One region of the Pseudomonas sp. PSKL.D1 genome, then DNA from elsewhere that is predicted to be linked to it. Evidence: riboswitches for the same ligand, from Rfam matches in the RefSeq annotation. Region 1 holds a riboswitch; the other holds the start of a gene.
The links. Region 1 has a riboswitch for thiamine pyrophosphate ahead of PVV54_RS13155 (TenA family protein). Riboswitches for the same ligand answer to the same signal wherever they lie in the genome.
Positions count from the first base shown of each region.

Region 2: another riboswitch for thiamine pyrophosphate. It lies ahead of thiC (phosphomethylpyrimidine synthase ThiC); the one in region 1 lies ahead of PVV54_RS13155 (TenA family protein).

Region 1 covers NZ_CP118607.1:2,944,865-2,948,841, reverse strand. The annotation lists gene PVV54_RS13160 (Ig-like domain-containing protein) at 1-1,408, opposite strand, end outside; TPP riboswitch at 1,660-1,765, shown strand; gene PVV54_RS13155 (TenA family protein) at 1,800-2,447, shown strand; gene tenA (thiaminase II) at 2,450-3,109, shown strand; gene PVV54_RS13145 (TolC family outer membrane protein) at 3,247-3,977, opposite strand, start outside.
Region 2 covers NZ_CP118607.1:601,085-605,061, forward strand. The annotation lists gene waaA (lipid IV(A) 3-deoxy-D-manno-octulosonic acid transferase) at 1-633, shown strand, start outside; gene PVV54_RS02505 (TolC family outer membrane protein) at 787-2,220, opposite strand; TPP riboswitch at 2,381-2,487, shown strand; gene thiC (phosphomethylpyrimidine synthase ThiC) at 2,647-3,977, shown strand, end outside.

The DNA of each region.
Region 1 (3,977 bases):
GCAGGGCTTCGTTGCCGCGGTCCAGCGCGCTGTAGTAGTTCATCATCACGGCGTTGCCTTTGTAGACGTTCTGCGCCGTGAAATCCATCATGTGGTCGTGGAACCAGTGGGTGCTCATGGTTTCGCGCCAGTCACCGCGGATCTTGATGCTGCCGTTCTGGCAGGTTTTGAGGCCGGGGGAGGCATCGTTGACGAACAGGGTTTCGCCGGGCGAGCAGGGGAATGCGGCGCGGGGGTCTTCGGCACGGGTGTTGATGGTGTCGTAGCCGGCCAGCTGGATGGGCCAGCGGTAGTCGTAATACTGGCCAGGGAAGAAATAGGCGTTGGCAAAGCCATCGCTTTCGGCCGGGGAGTGGCCGTTGTGCTCGTGGGTGGAAATGGTGTGCAAGCCAAAGCCCGCGTTGGCGGCCGGGTCGATAGGCAGGGCGTTGTAGTGGCGCATCAGCACCGGCTGGCCATAGCGCACCATCAGCAGCTTGACCGGGAAGGTGCCATCGAAGGTCCACAATGACTTGTGGTTTTGCAGGGGCATGTTCGGGTGAAAGCGGGTGTCGATGCCTTTGGTGGTGCCGAGGGTGGTGGGGATGTCCGAGGTTTGGTAATACAGCCCGCCCGGGGCGAACTCGCCCACGGCATAGTTGTGCAACTGCTTGCGGTCACGCAGCCCCTGGTTGATGCGCGCCCCGGCCTGCGCGGTCTTGAACGCCGCCTGGGGGTAGAACTCGTTCCAGCGCTGGTGCGACCAGCCTTTTCCTGGTGGCCGGCCTTCTGCTGGCGAGCCTACCCCGTTGCGGTTCAGGAACATCTCGATCTGTGCCTTCCATGGGTTGCGGTCGAGCACGTTGGAATACTGGGTAGGGAACGGGTACAGGCCCGGTTGCTTGAGGAAGGCTTCCAGGGCATTGCCGTTGGGGCTGCTGCGGGCGACCACATCCGGGTCTTGCGCGGGCGCGGCACCCAGCGTTGGCACGGGGAAGGTCAGCGCGGGCGGCGGCAGGCTGGGGTCGAGTTTTTCCGGGCCGAATTCTTCGAACAGCAGCAGCTGCTGGGTGAAAGGCTGCGCGCCGAACAGCGGGCTTGGCTTACCGTTGGTAGGGTAATTGCGTGAGGTTTGCAGGGCAGGCGGCAGTACGTTGTCGACCCGGTTGGTCGAGCGGTCGCCGTACACCCCATCCTTCAGCTCCAGCGAGCCTTCATTGGCCTCGGGTAGATTGAACAGGTTGAGCAGTGCCGGGTTGGGGTCGGCCGGCTGATCGTCGAAGTGCGATGGGTCTGTCGGCGGAGGCTGGCTGACGTCGTCCAGCGACGACGCCATCAACGGCCCTTGCCCCAGGCCGAGTATCAGCGCGGCAACGGCGGTAAGTTGGAAGGCGTGGCGGTTGGGGTGGGTCACGGCAGGGGTTTTCATTGCCTTGTGCCTCGCTCGCAGCTAAATGGCTGGGGGCCATCAATGGCGTTTTGCCTCGTTTGTAAGGGCTGGAGCAACGGATGTGCCAACTTCAAGGCCAGTAATACTTTGTTAAACAAACCCTTGCGCGGCCTGATGTGCACTAAACACTGGGGTGTCAATAAATGGGTGATGGCACCCACAAGCGGGGTAAAACCGTGGCCCAGTTCTGGTGGGTGGGTGACAAAACCTTAACAACTGCGGTATACCTGCAGGCCTCCAAGGGGAGCCCGGCAACGGGCTGAGAAACCGCTGGCGCGGTGACCCTTCGAACCTGATCCGGATCATGCCGGCGAAGGGATGGGATGAAAAAACCTGCCTTTTTGCCGGCCCCCACTGCGAGGCCGCAACCATGACCGAACGCTTCACCGAAACCCTTCGCCGCCAAAGCCTGGCCACCTGGGACGCCGCCGTTGGCCACCGTTTTGTCCGCGAGCTGTGCGATGGCAGCGTGGCCGACCCGGTCATGATTCGCTACCTGGTGCAGGATCACCGCTTTCTCGACAGCTTCCTGACCCTGCTCGGCGCAGCCATCGCCACCGCCGACACCTTCGAAGCCCGCCTGCGTTTCGGCCGCTTTGCCGGGATGATTTCCAGCGACGAGAACACCTACTTCCTGCGCGCCTTCGAGGCGCTGGATGTCAGCCCCGTGCAGCGCACCGAACCCGCAGACACTGTGCCTACCGCGGGCTTCAAGGCGATCATGCGCGAAGCTGCCGCCACGCGCTCCTACGCCGCTGCGCTGGCCGTACTCAACGTCGCCGAAGGCCTGTACCTGGACTGGGCAACCCGAGCACCCAAACCACTGCCAGCCAGCTTCGTTCACGCCGAATGGATTACCTTGCATGACAACCCTGCCTTTAGCGAATTCGTCGGGTTCCTGCAAAGCGAGCTGGACCGCGTGGGGCCGCAAGAGGCCGCGCTGAGCAGCGACTTCTTTGCCCGCACTGTGGCGCTGGAGCTGGCCTTCTTCGACGCTGTGTACGACGAGGCGGCGTAAGCATGGATATCTTCCAGCGTTTGAAAACCGCCGCCGCGCCGCAGTGGGCCAGCTACGTCGACCATGAATTCGTGCGGCAGATGGGCGAGGGTACCTTGCCCGAAGCTGCCTTTCGTGTGTACCTGGTGCAGGATTACCTGTTCCTGATCCAGTTCGCCCGTGCCTACGCGCTGGCGGCCTACAAGAGCCGCCTGCCGTCGGACATCCGCGCGGCCCAGGCGGGGCTGGCGGCGATTCTGGACGAAACCGAACTGCACCTGCGCCTGTGCGCCCGCTGGGGGCTGAGCAAGGCGGATATCGAGGCGGCACCCGAGCACCAGGCTACGGTGGCCTACACCCGTTATGTACTCGACTGCGGCGCGGCAGGTGACCTGCTGGAGCTGCATGCAGCGCTGGCCCCCTGTGTGATTGGCTATGCCGAGATCGGCAGCCGGCTGGCGGGGCAGATTGGCGATTTGAGCGGGCACCCGTATCGGGAATGGATTGGCGAGTATGCCGGGGCGGCGTATCAGGGCGTGGCGGCGGCGGCGCGTGAGCACCTGGATGTGCTGGCGGCGCGTAGCATGACCGAGCAGCGCTTTGTGGAGCTGGCGGGGATTTTTGGGCAGGCGTCGAAGCTGGAGGCGGACTTCTGGCAGATGGGGTTGGCGCAAGGTTTGTAAGAAACGGGCGCCGCTTACGCGCCGCATCGCGGATAAATCCGCTCCTACAGGGAGTCGCATTCCTTTGTAGGAGCGGATTTATCCGCGATGCGGCGCGTAAGCGGCGCTCGATCCAGGCATCTCATCGCTATCAGGTTCTAATTGCTCACCACCAACTCCGGCCCCAGGTAATCATTGACCAGCCGGATATCATCATCCCCCAAACTCCCCACCGACGAGGCCAGCCGTAGCCGCGACATCAAATACCGCAGCTTGGCCTCGAACAAATCATGCCGCGCCACGAACAACAGTTCTTCGGCATTGAGCACATCGGAATTGGTGCTGGTGCCGCCTTCCTTGAACCCCTTGCGAGCCGACAGCAACGAGCGCTCGTTGGACGCCACTGCCTTTTCCAGCGCCCGCACACGCAAGGCGCCGCTCTGCACGCCGCGAAACTCGCGGGTTGTGCCCGTAATGACCTCCTGGCGGGTGGCATCGAGCTCGTCCAGGGCTTTGGAACTGTTGGCACTGGCCTGCCGGGTCAGGGCGCTGACACTGCCGCCGCTGTACAGCGGAATGTTGATCTCCAGCCCGATCGAGCTGTAATGGTTGCGCTGGTTCAACTCGGAAATCGACTGGCTTTCGCCTGCGGTATACCCCGCCACAAAATCCAGGGTCGGAAAGTGCCCGGCCCGGGCGCGTTTCACTTCTTCTTCTGCAAGCTCATAACTGTGCCGCCGGGCATGAATCAGCGGGCTGTCGGCCTGGGCTTTCACCAGCCAGTCCTGCAGGTTGCCGGGCAGCAGCGGCGGGGTGGCGAAACCGGGTTGCAGCGTGGTCAGTGACTGCGGCGTTTCACCGATGTATTCCTCCAGCTTGCGCCGGGCAT
Region 2 (3,977 bases), 2.3 Mb from region 1:
AAGGTCGACGAGCAATTGCTGCCCCGTGCCCGCGCCCTGCGCCAGCAGTGGGGGGCTGAGCAGCGCCCGGTGTGGATTGCCGCCAGTACCCATGAGGGTGAGGATGCACTGATTCTGCAAGCCCATCGGCAATTGCTGCAGGTTCATGCTGATGCGTTGCTGATTCTGGTGCCGCGTCACCCGGAGCGGTTCGATGCGGTGAATGCTCTTTGTGCCGAGCAGTTCGCCACCGTACGCCGTTCCACAGGAGCGCCCGTCGACGGCGAAACCCGTGTGCTTCTCGGTGACACCATGGGGGAGTTGCTGTTCCTCTACGCCTTGGCAGACATCGCCTTCGTCGGCGGCAGCCTGGTCGCCACTGGTGGTCACAACCCGCTTGAGCCAGCGGCGTTGTCATTGCCGGTCATCATGGGGCCGCATGTGTTCAACTTCCTGGAGATTAGCGCGATGCTGCGTGAAGCCGGGGCGTTGCAGCAGGTCGATGATGCCGACGGGCTGGCCGCAGCAGTGCGGCAGCTGATCGAGTTGCCGCAGGATGCCCGACGCATGGGTGAGGCGGGCAGGGCGGTGATGAAAGCCAACCAAGGGGCGCTGCAGCGACTGCTGGATGGTCTGGACCAATTGCTCGGCTGACTAAAGTGTTGCACGGACTGTGTGGGAGCGGCCTCGTGTCGCGAAAGGGCTGCGAAGCAGCCCCAGATTTTCAGCTTCGCAGCTGAACTTGCCGGGGCCGCTTCGCAGCCCTTTCGCGACGCAAGGCCGCTCCCACACAGGCCAGCGATTGTCTCAAGGTCGGCGTTCGAAGTTCTTCGCTGCCGCCGCAGCCAGGTCCGGCGGCAGGAAGTCTTTGTCCGGGTTGTAATCGGCTTTCAAATACCGTTTCAAGTCCACCAGGTCCTGCGGGCTCAATGTCCCCGCCGCCTGCTTCAAACTCAAATTGTCCAGAATGTAGTCATACCGGCTGTTGTTGTAATCACGCACCGATGTGTAAAGCTGGCGCTGTGCATCCAACACATCGACGATGTTACGCGTACCGACTTGGTAGCCGATTTCGGTGGCCTCCAGTGCACTCTGGTTGGAAATGATCGACTGCTTGCGCGCCTGGACCTGTTCCACATCGGTATTTACGGCCCGGTGCAGGTTGCGCGTGTTTTCCACCACCTGGCGGCGCAGGCTTTCGCGTTGTTGCTCGCTCTGGCTCAGGCGCTGATAGGCCTCGCGCACTTGCGAGCTAGTCAGGCCGCCGCTGTAGATCGGAATATTCAACTGCAGGCCTACGCTGGTCTGTTCGACGTCGCCGCTATAACGCACACCTAGCTGCGAAGGGTTGGTGAAACCAAGGTTGTCGTTGTCACCCTTCTGGTACTTGGCCACCGCATCCAGGGTTGGCGCATGGCCGGCCTTGCGCTGACGCAGGGTCTCTTCGGCGGCAGAAACCGCGTAGTTGGTGGCCAGCAGGTTGAGGTTCTGCTTACCCGCGGTTTCGACCCAGGCCTTGGCGTCGTTGGGGGTCGGTACCTGAATCGGCAAGGTGTGGACCACGCCCTGGATCGAGCTGTACTCGCGGTTGGTCAAGGTAACCAATGCCTCGAAGGCGTCTTGCACCTGGCGCTCGGCAATGATCCGGTTGGCCCGGGCAGTGTCGTAGCTGGCCTGGGATTGAAGCACGTCGGTCTTGTCCGACAGGCCTACATCGAAGCGCTCATTGGACTGGTCCAGCTGGCGCTTGAAAGCCGCCTCTTCAGCCTTGGTCGCAGCCAGGTTGTCCTGGGCACGCAGCACGGCAAAGTAGTTTTGCGCGGTTTGCAGGATCAGGTTCTGTTCGGTAGCCGACAATTCCAGTGCCGCCTGTTCGTTGACAGCTTCGGCAGCCTGTAACTGGAACCAGCGGTCAGCGCGGAAGATTGGCTGGGCCAGGGTCGCGCTCCACGCGTTGCCGCTGCGGTTGGAGGTGATGGACGGCTCGTCCAGCTTGGTCCGGGTGTTCATCATTTCGGCGCCGGCCGAAAGGTTGGGCAGCAAGCCCGCGCGGGCCTGGGGCACCACTTCGCGGCGGGCGCCATAATCGGCGCGTGCGGCGGCAAGATCGGCGTTGTTGTCGACTGCTTCCTGATAAACGCTAACCAGGTCGGTTTTAACTGTTGTGGGCACATCCGCTGCCCAGACCACTCCGTTGGACGCACAAGACACGGCAATCGCCAGTGAGAGTTTGCGCAGCATAAGGGCAATCCTTGTACGAAATTTAATTACTGAACTGTTGAGTATCGAATGGCTGGTCAGTGTAGTGCCATGCGCCCCCGGCAACAATCGCCGGTTACGCCTTTCATCATTCCGTGATTTACAAGCTTGGCTTTGCCGACCACTCCAGCTTAGACTGCGCACGTTCTTGTCGGGGTGCCTTGATGCAAAGGCTGAGATCGCAAAGTTGCGGATCCCGTTGAACCTGATCAGGTTAGCGCCTGCGTAGGGAACAAGATTGCTCGCCTTCCCGGGGAGCCTCTTGTGCCAGGTCCGGGAATGTCTCAGCTGCAACGCAGCCCAAGGCACCTCCACGTATCCGGCACTGCACCCATCAATGGGTGCGTCCGCGCCTTTCAGGTTCACCCCGACATTCTGCCCGCAAGGAAGACGTCTGGAGAGCCTGTGATGAGCAAACAAGAAAAAACGATCAACCTCAGCGAGTCGGCCCAAGTCGACCAGCAGTCCGTGCAACCCTTCCCGCGTTCGCGCAAGGTGTACGTCGAAGGCTCGCGCCCGGACATCCGCGTACCCATGCGCGAAATCAGCCTGCACGACACCCCCACCGACTTTGGCGGCGAATCCAACGCCCCGGTGCTGGTGTATGACACTTCCGGCCCTTACACCGACCCCAACGTCATCATCGACGTGCGCAAGGGCCTGGCCGATGTGCGCTCTGCCTGGATTGACGCCCGTGGCGATACCGAACGCCTGGGCGGCCTGAGCTCCAACTTCGGCCAGCAGCGCCTGAACGATGCCGAACTCGCCAAACTGCGCTTCAACCACGTGCGTAACCCGCGCCGTGCCAAGGCCGGCGCCAACGTCTCGCAGATGCACTATGCCCGCCAAGGCATCATTACCGCCGAGATGGAATACGTCGCCATCCGCGAAAACATGAAGCTGCAGGAAGCCCGCGCCGCCGGCCTGCTGAACCAGCAGCACGCGGGGCACAGCTTTGGTGCCAGCATCCCGAAAGAGATCACCCCCGAGTTCGTGCGCGAGGAAATCGCCCGCGGGCGCGCCATCATCCCGGCCAACATCAACCATACCGAGCTGGAGCCGATGATCATCGGCCGCAACTTCCTGGTGAAGATCAACGGCAACATCGGCAACAGTGCGCTGGGTTCGTCCATCGAAGAAGAAGTGGCCAAGCTGACCTGGGGCATCCGCTGGGGTTCGGACACGGTCATGGACTTGTCCACCGGCAAGCACATCCATGAAACCCGCGAGTGGATCATCCGCAACTCGCCGGTACCGATTGGTACCGTGCCGATTTACCAGGCCCTGGAAAAGGTGAACGGCATCGCGGAGGACCTCACTTGGGAGCTGTTCCGCGACACGCTGATCGAACAGGCCGAACAAGGCGTGGACTACTTCACCATCCATGCGGGCGTGCTGCTGCGCTACGTGCCGCTGACCGCCAAGCGTGTGACCGGCATTGTCAGCCGCGGCGGTTCGATCATGGCCAAATGGTGCCTGGCGCACCACAAAGAGAACTTCCTGTACACGCACTTCGATGAGATCTGCGAAATCATGAAGGCCTATGACGTCAGCTTCTCGCTGGGCGACGGCCTGCGCCCGGGCTCGATTGCCGACGCCAACGACGCTGCTCAGTTTGGTGAGCTGGAAACCTTGGGTGAGCTGACCAAGATCGCCTGGAAACACGACGTGCAGTGCATGATCGAAGGCCCGGGCCACGTGCCGATGCAGCTGATCAAAGAGAACATGGACAAGCAGCT